Regions from separate parts of the Pseudoalteromonas sp. MT33b genome, predicted to be linked through region 2. Evidence: predicted binding sites of a transcription regulator. Region 2 holds the regulator's gene; each other region holds the start of a gene.
What was found. Region 2 encodes ArgR, which controls arginine synthesis, uptake and breakdown. Its sites were predicted from a motif close to ANTGAATANNTATTCANT; they were not measured.
Positions count from the first base shown of each region.

Region 1: argC (N-acetyl-gamma-glutamyl-phosphate reductase) is a predicted target of ArgR. The motif match lies at 4,583-4,600, and genes of this name have one in related genera.
Region 3: H3302_RS03975 (OadG family transporter subunit) is a predicted target of ArgR. The motif match lies at 4,515-4,532, and genes of this name have one in related genera.

Region 1 is NZ_CP059831.1:613,991-622,302, forward strand. Features, by position in the region: gene H3302_RS02955 (EAL domain-containing protein) at 1-1,231, opposite strand, end outside; gene panP (pyridoxal-dependent aspartate 1-decarboxylase PanP) at 1,480-3,108, shown strand; gene argE (acetylornithine deacetylase) at 3,371-4,525, opposite strand; gene argC (N-acetyl-gamma-glutamyl-phosphate reductase) at 4,747-5,757, shown strand; gene argB (acetylglutamate kinase) at 5,757-6,518, shown strand; gene H3302_RS02980 (ornithine carbamoyltransferase) at 6,526-7,446, shown strand; gene H3302_RS02985 (argininosuccinate synthase) at 7,456-8,312, shown strand, end outside.
Region 2 is NZ_CP059831.1:2,892,851-2,901,162, forward strand. Features, by position in the region: gene ispB (octaprenyl diphosphate synthase) at 1-486, shown strand, start outside; gene mdh (malate dehydrogenase) at 585-1,520, opposite strand; gene argR (transcriptional regulator ArgR) at 1,747-2,214, shown strand; gene H3302_RS13110 (Dyp-type peroxidase) at 2,217-3,116, opposite strand; gene H3302_RS13115 (ABC transporter ATP-binding protein) at 3,181-4,224, opposite strand; gene H3302_RS13120 (iron ABC transporter permease) at 4,221-5,855, opposite strand; gene H3302_RS13125 (Fe(3+) ABC transporter substrate-binding protein) at 5,968-6,972, opposite strand; gene H3302_RS13130 (tRNA-uridine aminocarboxypropyltransferase) at 7,944-8,312, opposite strand, start outside.
Region 3 is NZ_CP059831.1:845,471-853,782, reverse strand. Features, by position in the region: gene H3302_RS03995 (peptidoglycan DD-metalloendopeptidase family protein) at 1-948, shown strand, start outside; gene H3302_RS03990 (hypothetical protein) at 1,011-1,187, opposite strand; gene H3302_RS03985 (sodium ion-translocating decarboxylase subunit beta) at 1,293-2,423, opposite strand; gene oadA (sodium-extruding oxaloacetate decarboxylase subunit alpha) at 2,434-4,212, opposite strand; gene H3302_RS03975 (OadG family transporter subunit) at 4,228-4,476, opposite strand; gene H3302_RS03970 (DUF1328 domain-containing protein) at 5,010-5,183, shown strand; gene H3302_RS03965 (hypothetical protein) at 5,236-5,427, shown strand; gene H3302_RS03960 (TonB-dependent receptor domain-containing protein) at 5,629-8,312, shown strand, end outside.

The DNA of each region.
Region 1 (8,312 bases), 1.3 Mb from region 2:
GACTTATTTGCTTCAGTTCCGTGTTATAAATTGGCTGAAAGTAGGGCACGATTCGATTGTTATCGAACGCTTCTCTAACTTCTTTAGCGAGAGTGACGTTGTGTCTAAATTGCTCTTCAACTTGTTTAAATACATTCTCATAGCGAACAATACGTTGATTATTTAACTTGGCTTGTTGCAAGGCTATATGTGCATTTTCTATGAGCATGAGTTTGTTACACGAGGCGATTCCAGCATGCAAAGTAATATAAATAAATGGCTCGCTTAGCACAGGAATTGCGTGATTAAAGGTATTGATAATATCGTCAATACGTTGCTCAGCGTTGCGAATATTCAATAATGCGATTTTATTCGTCGCTAAACGAAAGATTGCGCTCTCGCTTGGTATGCGGGATTGAAAATATGTGAGTAGATTAGCCATCACTCTATCGCTGACATCGGTGCCATAAAAACTACTAATATCCTCAAGCTCATTGATACTGATAACAGCAAGTTCCATGCGGTGTCTGGTTGTTCTTTCTATGTAATTCTCGAGCGCAATATGATTGGCAAAGCCGGTGCGAGCATCAGTCAGGAGTGAGCGTTTAAGCTGTAAAAAATAAAGCCACGCGATTAAAGCAACAATAAAGAAAAAGAAGCCGCTTGTAATGGTTGCTTTTGTTATGCTGTGTTGCAGTTGCTCATTGAGATCATCAATAGCAATGTCTGCACCTGTAATATAAGTGTGGCCGTTTTTGTCAACAAAGGTCACAAAGATACTTTTAAAGTTGCCCCAGTGATCTTGTGATATTTCAAAAACGGGTTCTGTCGAAAAAAAAGCTTCTTTATTGATGTCGGTGGCTTCAGGGTACGCATCTAAAAAGTGTGTCACGCGTCCACTGTTGTGATCTTTTTGAGTATAGCTAGAGGCACTAAAGAATACCGTATCATCGCGCAGCACCATCGCATATACATACGCTACCTGCATTTGCTTAGCGTAGTCAGATAAAGCCCTGCTCTTATCTTTATACAGCTCAGGTGAAATAGTTTGGCCTGCATTCACACGGGTATGATAATCATCCCCTAAAATATGCTTAACACTGATTGCCGCATTGAGTAATTTGGCATCAACATTCGCCATTATCTCACTACGTGTTGATTCATAGGTGTAATAAATATAGCCAAATAAGCTAATAAAAAATGCGGCAAAACCATAAATAAGCCAGCGTGTTCTTTGCATTCCATTCGGCATAGGTGTTCCCTTTGCAGTTATGACTTGATTATACTTAAAAAATACGCAGCTGATAGCAGAAAATTACGACAAAATTCACCCATCGATCATTTTTTTGTCACCGAAAGCATGGCTTTTTGGCTTTAAGCGAGACATTTTCATGATATTCCAGTAAAGTTAGCCAATTTCATAGAAACAGTGCCGCAAAATGTAAACCTCAATGTTCCTGCATTGGGTTCATTTTTAAGCTGCTTATAATGGGTATTAGGATGGATCAAAAGCGTTGTGCCGTCGCCTCTAAAGAAAGTTTGATTCGTATTTTTACGGTGCCAGAAGCACCAGACTCGACACTGAGTAAAATTGAATCAGAGATTTCAAGCAACCTTGCAGGATTCTTAAACGAGAATATTGCTGCGATTGAGAAGCCTCTTCATGAGATAGAGAAAGACTTTCAATCGGCAATGATTCCAGAAGAGCCCACATTTGTATCTGACTATGCTCAAGATATTATGGAGCAACTTGTTGCGCATTCAGTTCATACAGCCGCGCCTAGCTTTATTGGCCACATGACTTCTGCTTTACCGCACTTTGTACTGCCGTTATCAAAGTTGATGGTAGGTCTGAATCAAAACTTAGTAAAAATTGAAACCTCAAAAGCGTTCACCCCACTTGAACGACAAGTGCTTGGTATGATGCATCACCTTGTATATGGACAAGATGATGCGTTTTACAGTAAGTGGATGCATAGTGCAAAAACGTCACTCGGTGCATTTTGCTCAGGGGGGACAGTTGCCAACATTACCGCACTGTGGATTGCACGAAACCGTTTATTAAGAGCGGATGGCGATTACAAAGGAATTGCAGCTCAAGGCTTAATTGCGGGTATGTTGCATTATGGCTATAAAGGGCTTGCTGTACTGGTTTCTGAACGAGGTCATTACTCTCTTGGTAAAACAGTCGATTTATTGGGAATTGGTCGCGACAATATCATTGCAATAAAAACCGATAAGAACAATAAAGTAGACATTCAAGCCATGCGTGAAAAAGCGCAAGAACTGGAAGCGGCAGGCATTAAGGTAATGGCGCTGGTAGGTGTTGCGGGTACTACGGAAACAGGCAGTATTGACCCCCTTAATGATATGGCTGATTTAAGTGAAGAATTGGGCTGTCATTTCCATGTTGATGCAGCATGGGGAGGAGCAACCTTATTATCGCAAAACTATCGCCATTTATTGAGTGGTGTTGAGCGAGCCGATTCAATTACAATCGATGCCCACAAACAGATGTATGTGCCAATGGGCGCTGGTTTAGTGTTATTTAAAGACCCAGCAGCAACCGATGCGATTGAGCATCATGCAGAGTATATTTTACGTAAAGGCTCAAAAGATTTGGGGAGTCATACGCTTGAAGGTAGTCGCCCAGGCATGGCAATGTTGGTGCATGCATGCTTACGTGTCATTGGTCGTAAAGGTTACGAGATGCTGATTGATCGCAGTATCGTTAAAGCACGTACCTTTGCTGAATTAATTAGGCAAGACGAAGACTTTGAGCTGATTTCAGAACCTGAATTGTGTTTATTAACCTATCGATATGTCCCTAAACAGATTCAAGAAAAACTTAAAAATGCTGACGAAGAAACTAAACTCGATATTTATGCTTCACTGAACCGTTTTACGGCCAGTATGCAAAAACGTCAGCGTGAAGCTGGGCGTTCTTTTGTATCGCGTACACGTTTAACCCCTGCGCAATACGATTACCAGCCTACCGTGGTGTTTAGAGTTGTGTTAGCGAATCCGCTTACGTCAAAGGCTATATTAAAAGATATTCTTGCAGAGCAAAAAGAACTGTCTAAAACAGATCCTGTATTTAAAAAGTATTTAAGTAAGTACATGGATTAGGTGATATAAATAAGTAAAAAGGAGCTTGAAAGCTCCTTTTTTTATACCAATTTGCGTATTTCAATGAGCAAGGTTGAGGCAATAAAAGCTCGTTGATAACAATGCAAAAATTTCGTTATTTAGGTATTCTCGGCAATTGCTCCTGCATTGCTCCTGCATTGCTCTACCTTCTGCATCTATGCAGTCGTAAATCAGCAATTTTTAACGCAGTTAGCGACTGGTTTAATCCCTCAAAATGATTAAAAATTATTGCAAAATGGTATTATGCCTTTTGAAAACAGCTAGCCTTAATCATTTCACTGATGATCTGTTGCGATGGTTTGATTTTTTCCATGGCTAAAAACTCATCAGGCTGATGTGCTTGGTTGATTGACCCTGGCCCCATAACAATCGTTTCACAGCCTAATTGTTGAATAAACGGCGCTTCGGTGCAGTAGTTAACTGCAACCGCAGGTTGGCCTGACACCTTTTCTGCCAGTTTTACTAAAGCGCTATCTGTGCTGCCGCTGAATGCAGGTATTGGGTCGTGTAAGTCAATAACGCTGACAGCGTTTGGATACTCAGTATTTATTTCATTGGCTGCATTAATCAAAATGGCTTGCAGCTCTTGTACGCTTAAACCGGGTAGTGGGCGCATATCAATGTGCATTTCACAGCAGCCACAAATACGGTTTGCGTTATCGCCGCCATGAATATGACCTAGGTTTAATGTTGGGTACGGTATTACAAAGTGCTCAACTGAATATTTATTCTTTAATTCGTCTTTAATGATTAACAGTTTTGTAATCATTTTATGCATGACTTCGATGGCATTTAAGCCTCGCTCAGGGTCTGAGCTGTGACCCGAACGACCCACAACGCGAATCGCTGAACTCATGTGGCCTTTATGAGTAAACACCGGTGTCATGTCTGTTGGCTCGCCAATAATACAGCGCGCGGGCTTTAAATTAGGGTGGCGACATATTTGCTGAGCACCCGCCATTGTCGTTTCTTCATCGGCTGTGGCTAAAATTAATAAAGGCTCTGTTTGCTGGCTTGCATCAAGCTCACTAATGGCCTGCAGTACAAAAGCAAAAAAACCTTTCATATCAATGCTGCCTAAACCGAATAACTTGTTGTCATGCTCGCTTAATTTAAACGGATCATAATTCCAGCGGCTGTCATCAAATGGCACGGTATCGGTGTGGCCCGCTAACATCAGTCCCCCTTCACCTTCACCCCGTCTCGCTAATAAATTAAAGCGACCTTTGCCATGCTCAAGCTCTGTAATTTCGCAGCTAAAGCCTAAGGTTTCGCACCAATTGGCAAGTAAGGTAATGACCTCTTTATTGCTCATGCATAAAGAGTCTTCAATTGCACTAATTGAAGGCGCAGCAATCAATTGTTGATACATCGATAAAAAAGAGGGAAGCGACATAAAAAAATCCAAAAATAATTATTCAATCTAATTGCATAACAATATAAAAGTATTTATTATGAATATCAATTCACTTTTTGAGCATAAATATACTTTAAAGTAGCGTATGAACACAAAACGACGATAACCTTATTTCATTACTTTAGATAGTGTTTTTATTCGCTAAACAGCGAGTAGTTTTAAATGTGTAAATAGATAAGTTAAATAGGTAAAACCAAGCAATGAATGTAGTGATTATTGGCGCAAGTGGATATAGCGGCGCAGAGCTTGCGAGTTTAGTCGCCAAGCACCCACAACTAACTTTAAAGGCATGTTATGTCTCTGAGGGCAGCTTAGATAAAAATAAGTGTTTAAGTGACTTATATCCTGAGCATTTAGGGCTTTTAGACCATCCATTACAGCCATTAACAGCAGCCGCTTATACCGACATCGAACAGCATGCTGATTACGTGTGTTTATGTACAGATCATGAAGTGAGTGTTGACCTTGCTCCTCGATTTTTAGCAATGGGTAAAAAAGTATTCGATTTATCAGGCGGCTTTCGTTTAGCTGGGAATGAGGATTACCTCACTTACTATGGCTTTGCGCATCAGCATCCAACGCTTTTAACACAAGCAGCCTATGGACTAGCAGAGTGGAATGCGGATGCAATCAGTCAGGCAAATTTGGTTGCGGTTGCAGGCTGTTATCCTACAGCCGCACTTAACTCATTAAAACCATTGAAAGAAGCCGGCTTATTAGCAGAGCAAACAATTATTATTAATGCCGTGTCAGGCGTCACGGGGGCGGGTAGAAAAGCGAGTGTTAATACGCATTTTTGCGAAGTATCACTTGCGCCTTATGGGTTATTTAACCACAGGCACACACCTGAAATTGAACAACATTTAGGCCATCCTGTGTTATTTACCCCGCATTTGGGGAATTTTCCGCGGGGAATTTTAGAAACTATTTATGTGCAATTAAAACCCGGTGTAACACCAGAGCAAGTAACAGAAGCGTATCAGGTGTTAGCCGATGAACCGTTGATTCGTTTACTTGGAAGCAAAATACCCAGTATTAAAGGCGTTGCTAAACAGCCGTATGTTGATATTGCGTGGCAACAAAAAGGCGAACAGCTCATTGTTATGTCGGCCATTGATAACCTGTTAAAAGGGGCGGCTGGGCAAGCATTGCAATGTATTAATTTAGCGATGGGTATACCTCATCATACCGGATTAGTAGGAGCGTTATGATGAAAACATGGGTCATTAAAATTGGCGGTGCGGTATTAAATACTGCCGATGCTGCAAAAGCCCTATTTGATGTTTTAATCTCACAACAGCAAGCTAACTTTGTGATTGTTCATGGTGGGGGTGCATTAGTTGATGCATGGCTTATGGATGCGGGATTCGCCAGTGCTAAGCACCAAGGTTTACGTATCAGTCCAAAAGAACAAATGCCATACATCGTTGGGGCGTTAGCTGGCTGTGCTAATAAACAACTAATGAGTCAAGCCATTGCCTCGGGTCATAAACCTGTGGGTATGAGCCTTTATGAAGCCGGTGTTGTGGTTAAGCAAAAATTAAAAGCGTTGGGGCAAGTTGGGCAATGCTGTGACAGTATCGACAGTATTTTACCCAGCTTAATTGAACAAGGCCGTCTACCATTAGTCAGCTCTATTGGTTTTGATGAAGAGGGACTTTGGTACAACGTAAATGCAGATGAAGCGGCCGCAGCGATTGCGAAAGAGCTTGATGCAGAACTTATTTTTATGACTGATGTAGAAGCGGTACTTGATGCAAATAAGCAACCATTACATCAACTTAATACGCAGCAAATAGATGCATTAATTCTTCAAGGAGTTATTCAGGGCGGGATGGAGGTCAAAGTTAAGACCAGTCTTCTTGCTGCCCAACATTTACGACGTGGTGTGTATATCTCAAGCTGGTTAAAGCCAGAAAATTTAGTCGCTTTATTGCAAGGCGAGCACGTTGGAACAAAGATTACACCATAGGTATTACATGTTAACTCACTTTTTATCGGGTCTTGAATTAGACCAAAAAGGCGCGCTTAAATTATTAGACTTAGCGCAAAAAATTAAAGCAAACCCTGTTGATTTTAGCCAAGCGTTAGCGGGCAAATCAGTGGTGACATTATTCGAAAAACCAAGCTTACGCACGCGTTTATCATTCGATATAGGCATTAATAAATTAGGTGGCCATGCTGTGTATTTAGACTCACAAAATGGGGCTATGGGTGCACGTGAATCGGTGAAAGATTTTGCTTTAAATATTTCTACTTGGGCCGACGGTATTGTGGCTCGTGTATTTGCACATAAAACATTAACTACGCTTGCTGAATTTTCGTCAGTGCCTGTGGTGAATAGTCTGTGTGATTTATACCACCCATGCCAAGCATTAGCGGATTTCTTAACGCTGCAAGAAGTACACGGCGATGTCAGTAAACTGAAGCTTGCTTATTTAGGTGAAGGCAATAACGTGACGCATTCACTTATGTTACTTGCTGCAACGTTAGGGACTGATTTTGTGGCGGTTTGCCCTAAGGGGAGTTCTCCAGATTCACAGATTCTCAAACAAGCAGAGCAAATTGCAGCCATGAATGGTGCATCTGTGATGGTCAGTGACAGAATTGAAGCGGCAGTCGGCGCAAATGCAGTCTATGCTGATACGTGGGTATCTATGGGAGATAAAACCCCACTTGAGCAAGTTAAGGCTAAATATATGCCGTACCAGTTAAATCAAGCGTTGCTTGATCAAACGGGCGCGCAAACAGTGTTGCATTGCCAGCCAGCTCATCGCGAATTTGAAATTACCTCTGAGGTAATGGATGGCCCTGCATCAAAAATTATTCAACAAGCAGAAAATCGTATGCATGCGCAAAACGCACTGCTTGTCACATTATTAAATCCAAATTTTGTTTAAGGAACACCAATGAGTTCAATCAAAAAAGTCGTATTAGCCTATTCTGGTGGTCTAGATACATCGGCAATCGTGCCGTGGTTAAAAGAGAACTACGGCTGTGAAGTTATCGCATTCGTTGCTGATGTAGGCCAAGGTGCTGAAGAGCTTGAAGGCGTTGAGGCCAAAGCAATCGCTTCAGGTGCATCTGAGTGTTATGTGGTTGACCTAAAAGACGAAATGGTCAGTGATTATATTTATCCGACATTAAAAACAGGCTCTATCTACGAAGGTACTTATTTACTGGGTACGTCGATGGCGCGCCCTATTATTGCAAAAGCACAAGTAGAGATTGCGCGTAAAGTGGGGGCTGATGCACTGTCGCATGGCTGCACAGGTAAAGGTAACGACCAAGTGCGTTTTGAATCATGTTTCGCAGCATTAGCGCCTGATCTTAAAGTGATTGCGCCATGGCGTGAATGGGATTTATCAAGCCGTGAATCATTACTAGATTACTTGGCTGAGCGTAATATCCCTTGTTCAGCATCTGCTACAAAAATTTACAGCCGTGATGCAAACGCATGGCACATTTCGCACGAAGGTGGCGAGCTTGAAGATCCATGGTGCCAACCGAGCGATCAAGTGTGGACCTGGACTAACTCTCCAGAGCAAGCACCAAACGAGCCTGAATATGTGACATTAAACGTAGTAGAAGGTGAAGTGGTTGCGGTTAATGGTGAGACATTAAAACCATACGATTGTTTAGTTAAGCTAAATGATATCGCAGCGCCACATGGTGTAGGCCGTGTAGATATTGTTGAAAACCGTTTAGTCGGTATGAAATCGCGTGGTTGTTATGAAACACCAGGGGGCACAGTAATCATGGCTGC
Region 2 (8,312 bases):
TATATGCAGGTTATTTACAGCAAAACCGCCAAGCTTTTCGAAGCCGCAACGGGTCTTGCTGCTATCATTACCGAGCAAGACGAAAAAGTCCTCGACGCATTAAACCTATACGGCATGCATTTAGGGACTGCTTTTCAACTAGTAGATGATGTACTTGATTACAATGCTGATGCACAGCAACTTGGCAAAAACATTGGTGATGACTTAGCTGAAGGTAAACCTACTTTACCGCTTATTTACGCGATACAAAAAGGCACACCAGCGCAAGTAAAACTAGTTCGTGAAGCCATTGAACTAGGCAATGGTATGGATCACTTAGACAGCATTCTAGCGACGCTCGCTGATACCAAAGCCCTTGAGTTTACAATGCAAAAAGCAGAGCAAGAAGCTGATAAAGCCATTGCATGCATTGCTTTTTTACCCGACACGCCATACAAACAAGCGTTAGAAAGCTTAGCGCGGATTGCGGTCGCCCGCGCTCACTAAGCGATACTTTATTCGAGCCATTAAAAAAGCCTGCAATTGCAGGCTTTTTTGTTTTAAGCGCTTCAACATGCATGTGAAGCGCTTAGCATCAATCGGGATTAACCGTTGATAAAATCAACACCTTCTTGGATGTCTTTGTTAAGTGTCGCTAGCATGTCGTTCTTAGCTTGCTCTTCGAATGCACTTAACTCACCGTAAGAAAGAATTTCTTCAACACCGTTCTTACCTAAACGTACTGGGTGTGCGAAGTAAGCAGCATCACCATTTTCAACAGCAACGTATGCGTAATCTACCACGTCTTCACCTTGTAAGCCTTTCACTAAAGACATACAAAAACGAGCCGCTGCGGCACCCATTGAAAGTGTTGCTGAACCGCCACCAGCTTTAGCGTTAACAACTTCAGTACCTGCATTTTGGATACGTGGAGTAAGTGCTGCAACTTCTTCATCAGTGAAAGTAACGCCTTCAACTTGTGAAAGAAGTGGCAGAATGGTTGTACCAGAGTGACCACCAATAACAGGGACTTTAACGTCAGTTGCGCTTAAGCCTTTAAGCTCAGCTACAAACGCTTCAGAACGGATCACGTCAAGAGTCGTAATACCGAATACACGGTTAGCATCGTAAGTACCCGCTTTTTTGAATACTTCAGCAACGATTGGCACAGTGCCATTTACTGGGTTAGTGATGATACCTACTAACGCTTTAGGGCAGTTTTTAACGATGCCTTCAGCTAATGTTTTGATGATACCTGCGTTTACGTTGAAAAGGTCCGAACGGTCCATGCCCGGCTTACGTGGCATACCCGCTGGAATAAGAACGATATCACAACCTACTAATGCAGCGTCCAAGCTGTCTGCACCAAAGCCTTCAACTTTAACGTCAGTTGGGATGTGAGAAAGATCAACCGCTACACCAGGAACAACAGGGGCAACATCGTATAACGATAATTCAGAACCTGCAGGTAAACTTGTTTTTAATAATAAAGACAATGCTTGGCCGATACCGCCAGCTGCGCCTAAAACAGCAACTTTCATTGGAATTCTCCGTAATTTGAGGTAGGAAATATTTGTGGCCCTAAAGATAATGAAATTAGCGACTAAAAACAAATTTATCCTGCTTATTTCGCGTATAATTTCGACCATAGTTGTAAACTTAGCTGTAACGTGACGGTATTTGGACGACAAATGCAAACAAATACTGCATAACTATGCAGAATTGTGTAGAATTACTTCATATTTGATGAATAAAAGAAACGACAACATGCAACCACAAGACAAACAAGAAGCACTGATCAAAGCGTTTAAATCGTTATTAAAAGAAGAAAACTTTGGCTCACAAGGGGAGATTGTCGAAGCATTAAAAGACCAAGGCTTTGATAATATTAGCCAAAGTAAAGTCTCACGCATGTTGAGTAAATTTGGCGCTGTACGCACACGCAATGCAAAACAAGAAATGGTGTATTGTTTACCTGCCGAAATGGGTGTGCCAACCGCAAAGAGCCCTCTTCGTCAGCTTGTTATCGACATCATGCACAACGAAATGATGATTATTATTCGTACCAGCCCAGGGGCTGCACAGCTGATTGCCCGATTACTGGATTCATTAGGTAAGGCAGACGGTGTACTGGGTACAATTGCAGGCGACGACACTATTTTTATCGCCCCTGCAAAAATTTCTGAAATCGATGTCACGCTAGACCGTGTTAGAACATTATTCGATACAGTTTAACGTTAAAGCTGCTTCAAAAAGTTTACTGACGGGGCGAAAAATGCAGACCCCATGTCGGCTTGTGTAAAATCGAGCCAATGGTCATAACATTCGCCCTGCCCTAATCGGCTTTTGAGTACCTGTTCAAACGCATCACCTTGCGCTGCACACGACACCATTAAAATGCCCTGTTTATGAACGTCACCAAACGGCATGCTTTGATTGAGTATGAGAGGCTGACCCTTTTCATCTTTTAATTCATTTCGTACTGCATGACTCGTTTCAACAGCTGGCATTATTAACGTGTTATCAAGACGTGTACGCCCCATGATTTGCTCTTGCTCAGATAACGACAAATGTTGCCACACGCTTAGGTCATGCACAAAACGCTGCACATGAATATAACTTCCCTGATCTTCAAAATGACCCGGCTTATCAATCAGTGCGGTGCTTCGCTTTTGTCGCCCATGCGGAGTGTCTCCCGCATAAATAAAGCCATTAAAATCGCGGCCATCTAAAAAGCGAAAGTTACGAACTTGTTCCACCAGCTCAACATCAGGTGTAAATAATTTAATGATTTGTAGAGCAAAAAGGTGATTTACATCTTCACGATCAGAGCGAATTTGCACAAACAAATCGAATGGCTGCGCACTCATGACGTGCTCACTGTGCGTCACATTTGGAAAGCTTTGTAATTGGCTTGGAATAAACTCTGGCAGTATATGCGGCCAGTACTGCGCACCAAGCGCAACCACACATGACAACATGGCTTCAGAGAATTGGTCTGCAAACTCGTCTTGAATGACGCTTACGCGTTTAAGTTTTTTGCGTAATGACTCATCGTGACCATCATAAACATTAAAAAACAGGTGCAAACCGTGTAAGTTTGCTTCAGCACAAATCCCAGATTGCGCTTGCGCCATAATGAATCCTTAGCTACTCGTTATCAAACATACAGACAAGGAATTCAGGATTATAACGTTCTGTTTAATCTTCGAAAAAATTGACCGTATGTGGCATTATTTTTATTTTTACTAGTTGTTCGACCGCTAGTACACGATCATTTTCGGCAGCAACTTCTAGCTCCTGCCCAGCAATACGTACCTTATACACATAACGCGTACCGATAAAACGTCTGTTGAGTATGGCTTGACTACTTACATCGCCGTGCTCTGCCTCACATAACTTAATATGATGAGGTCGTACATACACCACACCGTGTTGACCTTGATGCTTGCTTTCGGTTAGCGAATGTATGACACCATACGTCGTTTCATATTCAGTTGGCGTTAAGACTTTTGCCGTTAAGTATATGCCCGTACCAAGAAACTCTGCAACCTCCTTTGAGTTAGGTTGGCTAAATAACTGCTCAGGAGTGCCTTGTTGCGCTATTTTTCCACCGTGCATCACCGCAAGCGTATCAGCAAAGGCAAACGCTTCTTCTTTTGAGTGCGTCACAAAAACAGCGGAAACTTGTTGGTCTTTTATAATCCGACGAATATCAGCAATTAGTTCAAAACGCACTTGGGTATCAATGTTCGAAAATGGCTCATCAAGTAGTAATAAACTGGGTTTATATGCCAAAGCTCTCGCTATTGCGACACGTTGTTGCTGCCCACCGGAGAGTTGATGTGGGTATCGTTTTGCACAGCCATCTAGTTTAACCAACCTGAGCATTTCACTCACGCGCTCACGTTTTTGTGCTTTACTCATATTGCTCAAACCAAAGGCAATGTTATCGCTTACTGTTAGATGCGGAAACAAAGCGTAATCTTGAAACATCATGCCGATATTTCGTTTTTCTGGCGCAATAAAGTGATGATTGTCATTGACCACTTGTGAGTCGATACTCATGTATCCTTGCGATGGCTGTAAAATACCTGCAATTGCTTTTAACGTGGTGGTTTTACCACACCCACTGGCGCCTAATAAACAGACTATTTCGTCTTGCTTCACATTTAGAGTAAGCTCACTCAATACCTTAGTGCCATTATATTGGTAGGCTAAGTCTTTAATTATCAAATGACTCATGAGTGATTGTGCTCCATCGAACGATTAACGAAATACAAAGGAATTAGTCCTACTAAAACAATAAACAAGGCCGAAATAGACGCTAACTCTAATTGTTCATCACTGACATACTGAAAAACATGCGTGGCCAAAGTTTCAAAGTTAAATGGACGCAAGAGCAATGCGGCGGGTAGCTCTTTCATACATTCAATAAATACTAATAATCCTGCGGTTAATATACCGCGTTTTAGCAAGGGTAAATGAACTTTATACAGGGTTGTAAAAGGCCCTTTGCCCATTGATTGACTCGCCATATCGAGTGAGGGGCTGATACGTAAGAAACTACTTTCAAGCGCCCCATGCGCAATTGCATAGAAACGCACTATATAAGCAAAAACCATCGCAAATAGAGTACCACTTAATACTAGGCCTAACGAAAAACCGTGCGGCTCTAACCATGCATTCAGTAAGTCATCAAGCTGCGTTAAAGGCAGTAAAACGGCGATAGCAAGCACCGTGCCTGGTAGTGCGTACCCTGTACTCGCTAGACGTCCAGGAATAAGGGGGTAACGGTCTTTACTTATGCGTTGATAAAACAGCACACATAAGCTCAGTATAATAGTCGCCAGACTCACGACGACAGCAACCTTGAGGCTTTGCCATGCATAATTAAAAAATGCACCATTCCACGCATCTTCCGCATACACAATAGCGTACTTCACAAGCACTGCCACGGGTAATAAAAACGCCAGCACCAAAGTAAGGCTACAGGCTATTGTTGCCCCCCAGGCTGCGCTGCCTTTTAAGCTGTATAACGTCGCACTATTAACACTTGATTGGCGCTCATACACGGCTTGGTTTCTTCGGCTGTAGCGCTCAAGCATCAGGGTTAAGAATAAAATGAGCAGCATAATACCAGAAATTTTTGCAGCCGCAGTGAGAGAGTAATACCCCAACCAGGTATCGTAAACGGCGGTCGTCAATGTACTCACAGCAAAATAGTTCACTGTTGCAAAGTCAGCCATCGCCTCCATGCTAATTAAGGTAATACCCGCCACAATAGCGCCGCGGCCAAGTGGCAAGCTTACTCGTAAGAAGCTTTGCAAAGGTGACAGCCCCATTAACTGGCTGGCTTGCACAAGTTTAAATGATTGCTCTCTCAGTGCTGTTTTGAAAATTAAATACAAGTAGGGATACAACACAAGGGCAATCATCACTATTGCTCCTGTTAAGGTACGAATATCGAAAAACCAATAGTCATCCGGCGATTGCCAACCAAACCAATCACGTAGCGCAATTTGTACGGGACCTGCATAATCGAGTAAGTCCGTGTAAACATAAGCAATCAAGTAGGTCGGCATGGCAAGTGGCAGCATGAGCGCCCACTCAAATTGCTTTCGTCCCGGAAACTCACAATACGCAGTCAACCACGCTAATGGCAGCGCGATGAGGCAACTTAAAAGCCCGACTCCAGCAATCAAGAATAGAGTATTGCGGGTGTAATCCCACAACACAGTATCAAACAAGTGCTGAAACACATCAGAGCCTCCTTGCAGAGACTCCACTAATAAAAAGCCAAGAGGTGTTACAAGCAATAACCCGATAAACCAAGCTATTAACTGCCAGCGAGACAACGAAAACTTCACATGCATACGAGGCTGTTATTCCTTCATTAATAACAGGGCGATATAAAACAAAAGCTGTTTAAGCAATGCCGCTTAAACAGCTTTTTCAAATTTTTAAGCTGGAATAACGCTTTGTGCGTTATAAATCAAACTTCACTTCATCAATTAGCTTAAGTGCCACAGGGCGATATTTGCTAATTTCATCAAGCGACAAAGTATCTTCTTTAAATTTGCCCCATGATGCCACCATATCAGATAAAGCAACCCCTTGTTTTACTGGGTACTCCATATTGACTGAGGCATACATATTTTGCGCTTTATTGTCGGTCATATACTCAATCAGTTTCAAGGCATTTTCAGGGTTTTTGGCATATTTCGTCATCACCACCCCCGATACATTAATATGTGAGCCTCGGTTTGTTTGATTAGGGAAGTTAATATGCACCGCTTCAGCCCATGACTTTTGCTGCTCATCCTGCAACATTTTACCAAAGTAATAACTATTACCTAAGGCAATATCACACAGCCCTTCTTTTACCGCTTTAACTTGTGCACGGTCGTTACCTTGTGGTTTACGAGCTAAATTTGATTTTACGCCTTCAAGCCATTCTTTTGTTTTTACTTCACCGTGATGCGCCACCATAGACGCTACTAGGCCTAAGTTATAAGGGTGCTTACCAGGGCGCGTACATAATTTGCCTTTGTATTTTGGATCGGCTAAGTCTTCATAACTCAGTGTGGGTAACGCGCCAACTCGCTCTTTTGCTGAGTAGACATTGCGCACTCGTTTAGTAAGTGCAATCCACTGCCCTTGTTCATCACGAAAAGTACTGGGGACATTTGCATTAACAATATCACTGTTAATTGATTGCGTTAAACCAAGCTCTTCTAACTGTACAAGCGCACTAAAATTTGACGTCAAAACGAGATCAGCCTTGCTATGCTTACCTTCGCGCTTTACGCGTTCAATCAGGCCCTTTTTAGCAAAAACAACATTGGTTTTTATGCCCGTTTGCTGAGTGAAATCATCTAAAATTGGTTGAATTAAAAAAGGTTGTCGGAATGAATATATATTAACGACATCCGCTGAAAGTGCAGGTGTGCTTAGTAAAGCCGTGAATAAGACTAACGCTGTTTTTTTCATTATTTAACACCTAAATAAAAACAATTCTCAAAATATTTTACCTACACTTAAGGCAAAGTGCACCTGTTAATAGTCATAAAACAATCATGTTAGCTGCCATTTAGGAAGTTACTTGTGAGAGATATCTTACCTACATGGCAGCTATTGAGTAAAAGCAGACAGCAAAAACCACATAAAAACCCATAACAAACTGAAAATAAACAATTAAATTAAAATGACAATAAAATGACCGCTATTTTAAGCACGATTTTGACCTACTCGCGCTTGGCAATTTCTCTATAATTAACTTATCAGCTAAGCATGAAGCTTTATGAGTAGATGGATAGGGAAGCATTACTCATATCAAACCTCGGATAAGGTTCATTAGGATAGTAAGGATATTAGGACAGGCTCAGGAAGAGTAACGCAAGGGAATGACAGCTTATGGACAGCATCAGGATGATGTGAAATGGAATAACAACAGGGTGTTGTTATACAGGAGTTCAAAAAGTGGAATAAAGGACAGGTCGTAAGGACAACGCAAGGGAATTGCTAATAAAGGGATAGCATCACGATGATGCGTAATGGAAAGGTAAAGTATTTACCAGCACGGATGTAAAGGAATGGACAGGATATAGACCCGGAGAGTCTTTATTACACAGAACAACTAAGTACAGTGTAATGGCATGGATTTGCAAAGTTTATGGAGTTGATTAGATTCAATTGCAGGATGCAGAAAATTAAGAAGATTCCGCAAGCGCGACTAGAGATAGTTCGCGCTTTTCTTTTGCATACTACCTACCCGCAATAATACTCAATCATTTTGAAGGATTAAAAGCTGACGTAAACAACGTTAAAAGTTTCTCATTTAATAAAACCTAATCACAAAACTGATACCTTGTTACCAACGCGCTTTATTACCTCTGACTTTTATTGCCTCAACTTTTATTGCCTCAAAATAGAGCGCTCAATAAATCAAATTGATACAAGAATTACTCTGGGCGACCTTTGTTTCTTTTACCAAGCAAATAGGCATCTCTAAAGTTAATAAAGTGCTCTTCTAGCCTGCTGGTTGCTTCTTCTTCACCGGCAAGTGCCAAAACCATAATAGCGACTTCAGCCGTTCCTAGCTGATGTTCATGGGGAGCGACACGTAAACGATAATCAGACAACTTTTCAGGCGTGATAGACAGCACGGGTAAGTGATCTAAGTAGGGACTTTTACGGATCATCTTTTTAGCTTCACGCCAAGTGCCATCTAAAAAGATAAAAAGCGGACGCTTGCCTTGTTCAGGTATCACCTCGGTAATTACACGGTTTTCGTCCTCAACATCACTGGCAGGAAAAATAACCATCGGCTG
Region 3 (8,312 bases), 1.5 Mb from region 2:
GGTGAAGTATTAAGCTTTGCAACCGCAGAAGATGGCTCATTAGCACAGCTTCGCTATGTTATCTCAAAAACAGATACCTTATACGTTACCTTAAACGAAGAAGGTAACTACGACACCTCTATCGATAGTAAAGAGATAGAAACGCTGAGTAAATCAGCCGGTGGAGAGATTAATAGCAGCTTTTGGACATCAGGTATTGCCGCAGGCCTTAGCGAACGTCAAATTATGAACTTTGCTGATATTTTTGGTTGGGATGTCGATTTTGCCAATGATATTCGTAATGGCGACCAATTCGGTTTAATTTACGAAGCACATTATGTTGATGGTGAATACATTGGCGACGGTAAAATTATTGCCGCAGAATTTATTAACCAAGGCGAGCGCTACACAGCAATTCGTCATACAGATGGTAACTTTTACACTCCTGAAGGCCGTAGCATGAAAAAAGCCTTCTTGCGTGCACCAGTTAACTTTAAATATATTAGCTCTAGCTTTAACCCACGCCGTTTACACCCTGTAACAAAGACAGTTAAGCCACACAACGGTATCGATTATGCCGCGCGCACTGGCACACCGGTTGTTTCAGCTGGTAATGGTAAAGTGCTTAAGGCAGGCTACAGTAAGTACAACGGTAACTATGTTTTTATTAGCCATGGCACTCAATACGTGACTAAGTACTTACACTTAAACAAAAAAATGGTTAAAACGGGTCAGAAAGTGAAGCAAGGCCAAAAAATTGGTACGGTCGGTGCCACTGGTCGTGTAACAGGCCCACACTTACATTATGAGTTTTTGGTAAATGGTGTACACCGTAACCCTAAAACGGTAAAACTACCTAAGTCAGAACCCTTGCCTCGTGATGAGTTAGCCAAGTTTAAACCTATTGCAGATAACTTCTTAGCGCAATTACAGCGTAACCGTGAAATGCAATTAGCCTTAAACAAATAAGCTAAATTAATAATGACAAAGCCGCTGCACGTTGTAGCGGCTTTTTTGTGCTTGGCCCTAAATTACCTTACGAGTAAATAAATAAGCTGAATAACCATTGAGATCATCACCAGAGGCCAAATGTACTTAGCGTATTTAGTTGCGCCATCAAGGCCCAGTTTTGAATGGTACTTTTCAAGTAACGGCACCAGAATAACCAAGGCAATAAACAAGCAAAGTAAGATAACAAATATATTCATGGTGGCTTCCTAATGTAGACGGTAATGTAACCAGTTTATAGGCAAAAAAAAGCGCAGTAAAATTACTGCGCCAGTCGGTTGGAAGTAAAATGTGTAATCGATTTATTAACCTACAATCGCTAACAAAATACCTGCTGCAACAGCACTGCCTAGTACCCCTGCAACATTTGGCCCCATTGCATGCATTAACAAGAAATTATGCGGGTTACTTTCAAGGCCTACTTTATTAACAACACGCGCAGCCATCGGAACGGCCGACACTCCAGCAGCCCCTACTAGCGGGTTAATAGGTGATTTAGAAATCTTATTGAGGCCTTTTGCCATAAAGACACCAGACGCTGTACCAATGGCAAAAGCCAATGCACCAAGTACTAAAATACCTATCGTTTCGACAGTTAAGAACTTATCGGCAGCCAGTTTTGAGCCAACAGCAAGACCTAAGAAAATAGTGGTAATGTTAATGATCTCGTTTTGCGCACTATTACTTAAACGGTCAACAACACCAGACTCTCGCATTAAATTACCTAAACAAAACATGCCAACAAGAGGGGTTGCCGCTGGTAAGAACAAAATAGTTAGGCTCAATACCATAAGCGGGAAAATAATCTTCTCAGTTTTCGACACAGCACGTAATTGTGGCATTTGAATTTGGCGCTCTTCAGGCGTTGTTAAAGCTCGCATGATAGGCGGTTGAATTATAGGAACCAATGCCATGTACGAATAAGCAGCTACTGCAATGGCACCTAATAAATCAGGAGCCAATTTCGACGCTAAAAATATTGCCGTTGGACCATCGGCACCACCGATAATAGCGATAGCGGATGCATCTTGCAGGGTAAACTCAAAACCTGGAATAAAGTTAAGTAAAATGGCACCAAATAAGGTTGCAAAAATACCAAACTGAGCAGCAGCCCCCAATAACAACATGCGAGGGTTTGCAATTAAAGCACTAAAATCTGTTAATGCACCCACCCCCATAAAGATCAACAGTGGAAAAACACCTGAGTCGATACCAATGTGATAAACATAATATAAAAGCCCACCTGGGTCAGATAACCCAGCAACTGGAATGTTTGTCAAAATAGCGCCGAAGCCAATGGGTAAAAGCAGCAACGGCTCAAAATTACGTGCAATTGCCAAATACAGCAATAAGCACCCTACGGCAATCATAATCAAAGCAGGAAAGGTAAAGTTTGCTATACCCGTTGCATGCCAAAGGTTTAAAAGACCATCCATCTTCTATCCCCTACGCTAACGAAATCATAGCATCGCCAGTGGTAACTGAGTCACCTTCGGCTACTAAGATTTCAGCGACAGTGCCTGTATGTGCAGCACGGACTTCGGTTTCCATTTTCATTGCTTCCATAATGATAACCACATCGCCTTGATTTACCGTTTGGCCCGGCTTTACCTTAATTTTAAAGATATTACCCGCCAATGGCGCATTGAGCGTTTCACCCGCTGACGCTGATGCCGATTGTGGAATTAATTCGCTGTCTTTAAGAGTAACTTCTTTAAGCTCACCACCTTGCGCTACTACGACATCGTAAACTTTCCCATCAACTTTTACGCTATACTGCTCAGCTTTAACGGCATTTTTGCCTGACGTAGGTTGTTTACTTTCAGTCTGGGCAGTTTGAGCTGTTGGAACTGCTTCAAATGCATCAGGGTTATGGCGGTTTTTAATAAACTTCAAGCCAATTTGCGGGAATAATGCATAAGTAAGCACATCATCAATTACTTCATCAGCAAGCTCTAAGCCTTGCTCTTTGGCTTCTTTTAAAAGCTCGGCTTCTAATTTCTCAAGTTCAGGCTCAAGTTTATCAGCAGGGCGACAAGTAATCGGTTCAGCACCATCAAGGACGCGTTCTTGCAGCTCTTTATTCATTGGCGCTGGTGTCGCACCATATTCACCTTTAAGTACACCGGCAGTTTCTTTAGTGATTGTTTTATAACGCTCACCAGTTAATACATTAAGTACCGCTTGTGTTCCTACTATTTGTGAGGTGGGTGTAACAAGCGGAATGAACCCTAAGTCTTCACGAACACGCGGGATCTCAAGTAATACTTGGTCTAATTTATCTGCTGCACCTTGCTCTTTAAGCTGGTTTTCCATGTTAGTTAACATGCCGCCAGGCACTTGTGCTAGTAAAATTCGACCATCAACCCCTTTTAAACTGCCTTCAAATGCCGCATACTTTTTGCGAACATCACGGAAGTACGCAGCAATTTCTTCAAGTTGATTTAAATCGAGTTCAGTATCGCGCTCTGTGCCTTCAACAATTGACACAATTGTTTCAGTGGCACTGTGGCCATACGTCATACTCATTGACGATATTGCGGTATCAAGCATATCAATACCCGCATCAATTGCTTTTTGATATGTTGCAGTGCTAAGCCCTGTAGTCGCATGACATTGCATAGCAATCGGAATTGAAACTGTCTCTTTCAACCCTTTAATGAGTTGCTCACACTCATACGGTTTTAATAAACCCGCCATATCTTTAATACAAATAGAGTGGCAACCAAGCTCTTCTAATTGTTTAGCAAGTTTTAACCACATATCAAGCGTATGAACAGGGCTTACCGTATACGAAATAGTCCCTTGCGCGTGCGCTCCCACTTTAACAGCCGCTTTAATCGCCGTTTCTAAGTTACGTACATCATTCATCGCATCGAAAATACGGAATACATCAACGCCATTTTTATGGGCGCGTTCAACAAATTTTTCAACAACGTCATCAGCATAGTGGCGATAACCTAAGAGATTTTGACCGCGTAATAACATTTGCTGTTTAGTGTTTGGCATTGCCGCCTTTAGCTCACGGATACGCTGCCAAGGGTCTTCACCTAAATAACGGATACAGGAGTCAAAAGTAGCTCCCCCCCATGATTCAATAGACCAATAACCTGCATGATCAAGCTTTTCGGCAATAGGCAGCATATCATCTAGGCGCATACGCGTTGCTAATAGAGACTGATGCGCATCACGCAATACTAATTCGGTTAGTTTTAATTTAGCCATGTTCAAGCTGCTCCGTTATTGTTGTTTATTTCTAAATTGAGCGATAGCAGCGCTGATAGCTGCAATATGTGCCGGTGGTACCCCTTGCTGAGGCTGTAATTTTGCGGTTCGGACTGGAACTGAGCTCGCAGAGTTTTCAAATCGCCCCAACAATTTCGACATCAGCAGTACGGCTGAAATCAAAATACTGAGAAAGATAAATACACCCACCATACCCGTTAGCATTAAGCTGGCTGCGGTTGTAAGTAAGCCACCAATATCCATACTGCTCCCCTCGCTACTCAGAATAAAAAAACACTTAAATCGAATATTTATACATTTATAATAACAAACAAAACTTATTTTTAAAGCTTTATTGTAAATTGGTAAAACCAATTAATTACAGAGTAACACATCAAACAATTAATTAACACCAAGCCATTACGGCAATTAACTACCCAATATAGACGATAAAAATACTCAATATAGTCAAAAGTTATATGTAAAAATAGTTAACTGTGTAACGTAGCAGCGTAAAAATCAGCTAAAGCAAGGGGTTTGGTAACTTGTATGCCATACAGGTTAAATTGGTCTTACCAAGAAAACATAATCACAGGCGTCCACTTTCAGCATAGAAGTTGAAAAATTATCACTATGAATAAGTTACATGATCACTCGTAATAATTACCAAACGACACGCCACAAAAAAAACCGAAAACAAAACTAACAAATTGAAAAATAAGGACTTTAAAACTTTGGTATGGAACTCGCTTCAGTCTAATCAACCGAAACGAAATTAAATAACCAAGGAGAACATTATGTTACGCTGGACAGTTACTTTTTTAGTTATAGCGCTAATCGCTGCAGTGTTAGGTTTTGGCGGTATTGCAGGGGCCGCAGCAGGCATAGCTAAAATCATATTTTTTATATTCTTAGTTTTACTTGTTATTTCACTTATATCAGGTGCTCTTAGAGGCAATGTACCTAAGTAATAACAAACCAACAGCAATTTACTTTACTAATTTATTTACAAGGAATTTCATTATGAAAAATTCAACTTTAAAAGCAGCTACTATCGCCCTATTTTCAGCTTTATTTATTATGGGGTGTGAAGACAACACAGCAGAAGAAGCTGGTGAGCGCATTGATGAAGCAGTAACCGACGCTCAAAATGCAGTAGAAGATGCATGCGAAGAAGTTAAAGAAGGTGTAAAAGCAGAAGAAACTAACTGCTAAAAATAGAGACTTTACGAAAAAAAGCGGCTTTATAAGTCGCTTTTTTTCGTAAAGCATTGGTATTTTTGAAAAACATATACAAAATAACGAAGTATTTTTTTACTTTTACCTAATATATATACTAAGCTGATATTGCTAAGAATGGACTATCAGCAGTATTCCATTGTTTTCTAGCCAACTATAATTTATTGGGAGATAACAATGTTAACCAGCAAACTATCTAATGCTATAAGATTAGCAATTAGTACAGGCTTCGTGTCATCAGTTTTACTGTATGCACCAACAAGTTCAGCCGAAGAAGAAACTGAAGCAAAAAAAGATCTCGAAGTGATATCAGTCACCGGTAGTCGGATTAGACAACCTGGTGCGGTCTCTGCAAGCCCTATTGTTTCAATTGGAGAAAAAGAACTAGGTTATCAACAAGAACCTGAAGTAGAGCAAATCCTTAGAACCCTTCCCTCAACAATCCCTGGAGACGGTAGTAACGTAAATAATGGCTCTGGCGGTGCAGCAACCATTAACTTAAGGGGCTTAGGTTCACAACGCTCTTTAGTGTTAATGAATGGTCGCCGGATGATTCCATACAACTATAATGGGTCTGTTGATAGCTCAACAATCCCCACAGCCCTCATTGAAAGAATTGACATTATTACCGGTGGTGCTTCTGCGGTATACGGCTCAGATGCGATTGCAGGTGCTGTGAATGTAGTCTTAAAAGATGACTTCCAAGGCGTTGATTTAGACTTTAAGCACTCTGAAACAGGTGATGGTGATGGCGATAAAGACAGCATAGCTCTGACAATCGGCTCTAATTTAGAAGATGATAAAGGCAATGTGGTTCTCTCTTTAGGCTGGAGCCAACGTGATCAAATCTTACTGGGTGACCGTCCGTTGGGCCTACTCGGTATAGAAACTAAAACAGGTGCTAACTACGAGCAATTCCTCAATGGTGAACCCCCAATTCCAGCACCAGCAGATTGTAGCGGTCCAAACTCTGTTGAAAGTGGCGGTTCAACAACAGCATTCCCTACGAGATTTGCGATTGTAGGTGCGGGTACAACAGGTTCTGGGCAATTTAGAAATGACGGAACATTGCAACCAGACACCTGTAGTGTATTTAACTTTAACCCTTATAACTTCTACCAAACACCTTCAGAGCGTTATTCTGCTACAGCCATTGCTAAATATAACTTAACTGATGAGCATAAAGTATATTCAAGCTTCAACTACACAAATACCAGTGTTGATACTCAGGTCGCACCATCTGGAACATTTGGTTCAAGCTTCAACTTACCGCTTGCTAATCCACTAATTGGTGACCAAGCTAGACAATTTATGATTGACGGGGCAACAGCAGCTCTGGCAGCTGGAAGCTTAGATGATAGCAACTGGCAAGACGTCAATGGCAATGGTATCGTTGATAGTGAAGACTATTTAAAAGTTCAACTTCGCCGTAGAACGTTAGAACTTGGCGCAAGAACAGAACGTTATGACAGTGCGCAATTCCAACTTGTAACTGGTGTGACAGGTTTCTTCCTTGATGACTGGGAATACGATGTTAGCTACCAATATGGTGAATCTAACAGAACCACAGTGCGTGGCGGCTATACTAACCTAACTAATATTCAAAATGCTCTTGATACAACAGATGGTGTCACTTGTAAAAATGGTGATTCTAGCTGTGTGCCAATCAATTTATTTGGTGGTTTCGGTACAATCACTGAAGAAATGGCAGGATACGCTCAAGCAATCGCCCTACAACAGCAAAAATACAGCCAAGAAATTTTCACCGCAACGGTTAATGGCGCCATTAATTTTATCGAAATTCCAGGTGCAGGTGCGCCACTTTCGATGAGCTTTGGTTATGAAAATCGTCGCGAAAAAGGCCTTTTTGAACCGGATGAATGTTTAAAACTTGCCCCTGCAAGCTGCCAAGGGGGAGCAGGTGGTAACCAGCTACCAATTTCGGGTGGCTTTAAAGTTGATGAGGTATTTTTAGAAGGTTACCTACCTGTGTTAGATGGGTTACCTGGTGCTGAAACACTTGATGTTGAATTTGGTTTCCGCTGGGCAGACTATGACACTGTTGGTAGTAACGAAACTTGGAAGCTCGGTTTTAACTGGCGCCCTGTAAGTGATGTACTTGTTCGTGTAATGCAACAACAAGCAACACGTGCACCTAATGTTGGTGAGATTGCTTCACCTGTAGTCACAGGCTTAGACAATGCACAACAAGATCCTTGCTCTGTCGCAAATGCCGCTAATATTGATGCAACGTTGAGACAACTTTGTATTTCAACTGGCATGACTGACGCGCAAGTAGGTAATGTACAAGATGTAATATCTGGTCAAGTGCAAGTTATCAGCGGGAGCGATCCTTTGAACCCACCTGGTGCTGAAGAAGCAGAAACATTTACTGCGGGTATTGTCTGGACGCCTGAGTTCAGTGCAGTTGAAAACTTTACAATTACACTCGATTACTACGATATTGATATTGATAATATTATTGGTAACTTCTCAGCTCAGGAAATTCTGGATGCATGTTATGTACTTGGCGATGCAAACGAGTGTGCAAAAATCAACCGCATTGGGGGTGATTTAACAATTGCTGGCGCGGGTATTGAGCAATTTACGACCAACTTAAAAAACCAACGCGCCGAGGGTGTAGAGCTTGGGTTTAATTTTGGTATTTTGCTTGATGATATGGGCGAATTGCAGTTCTCTGGTAATGTAAACAAATACCTAACTCAAGAATCACAAAGTTCCAGCACTGCCCGCATTATTGACTGTAAAGGGTATTTCAGCACAAGCTGTGATCCTGTTTCTGAATTACGCTGGGTACAACGTACTAGCTGGATTTGGGAAGACTTTACGGTTTCATTACA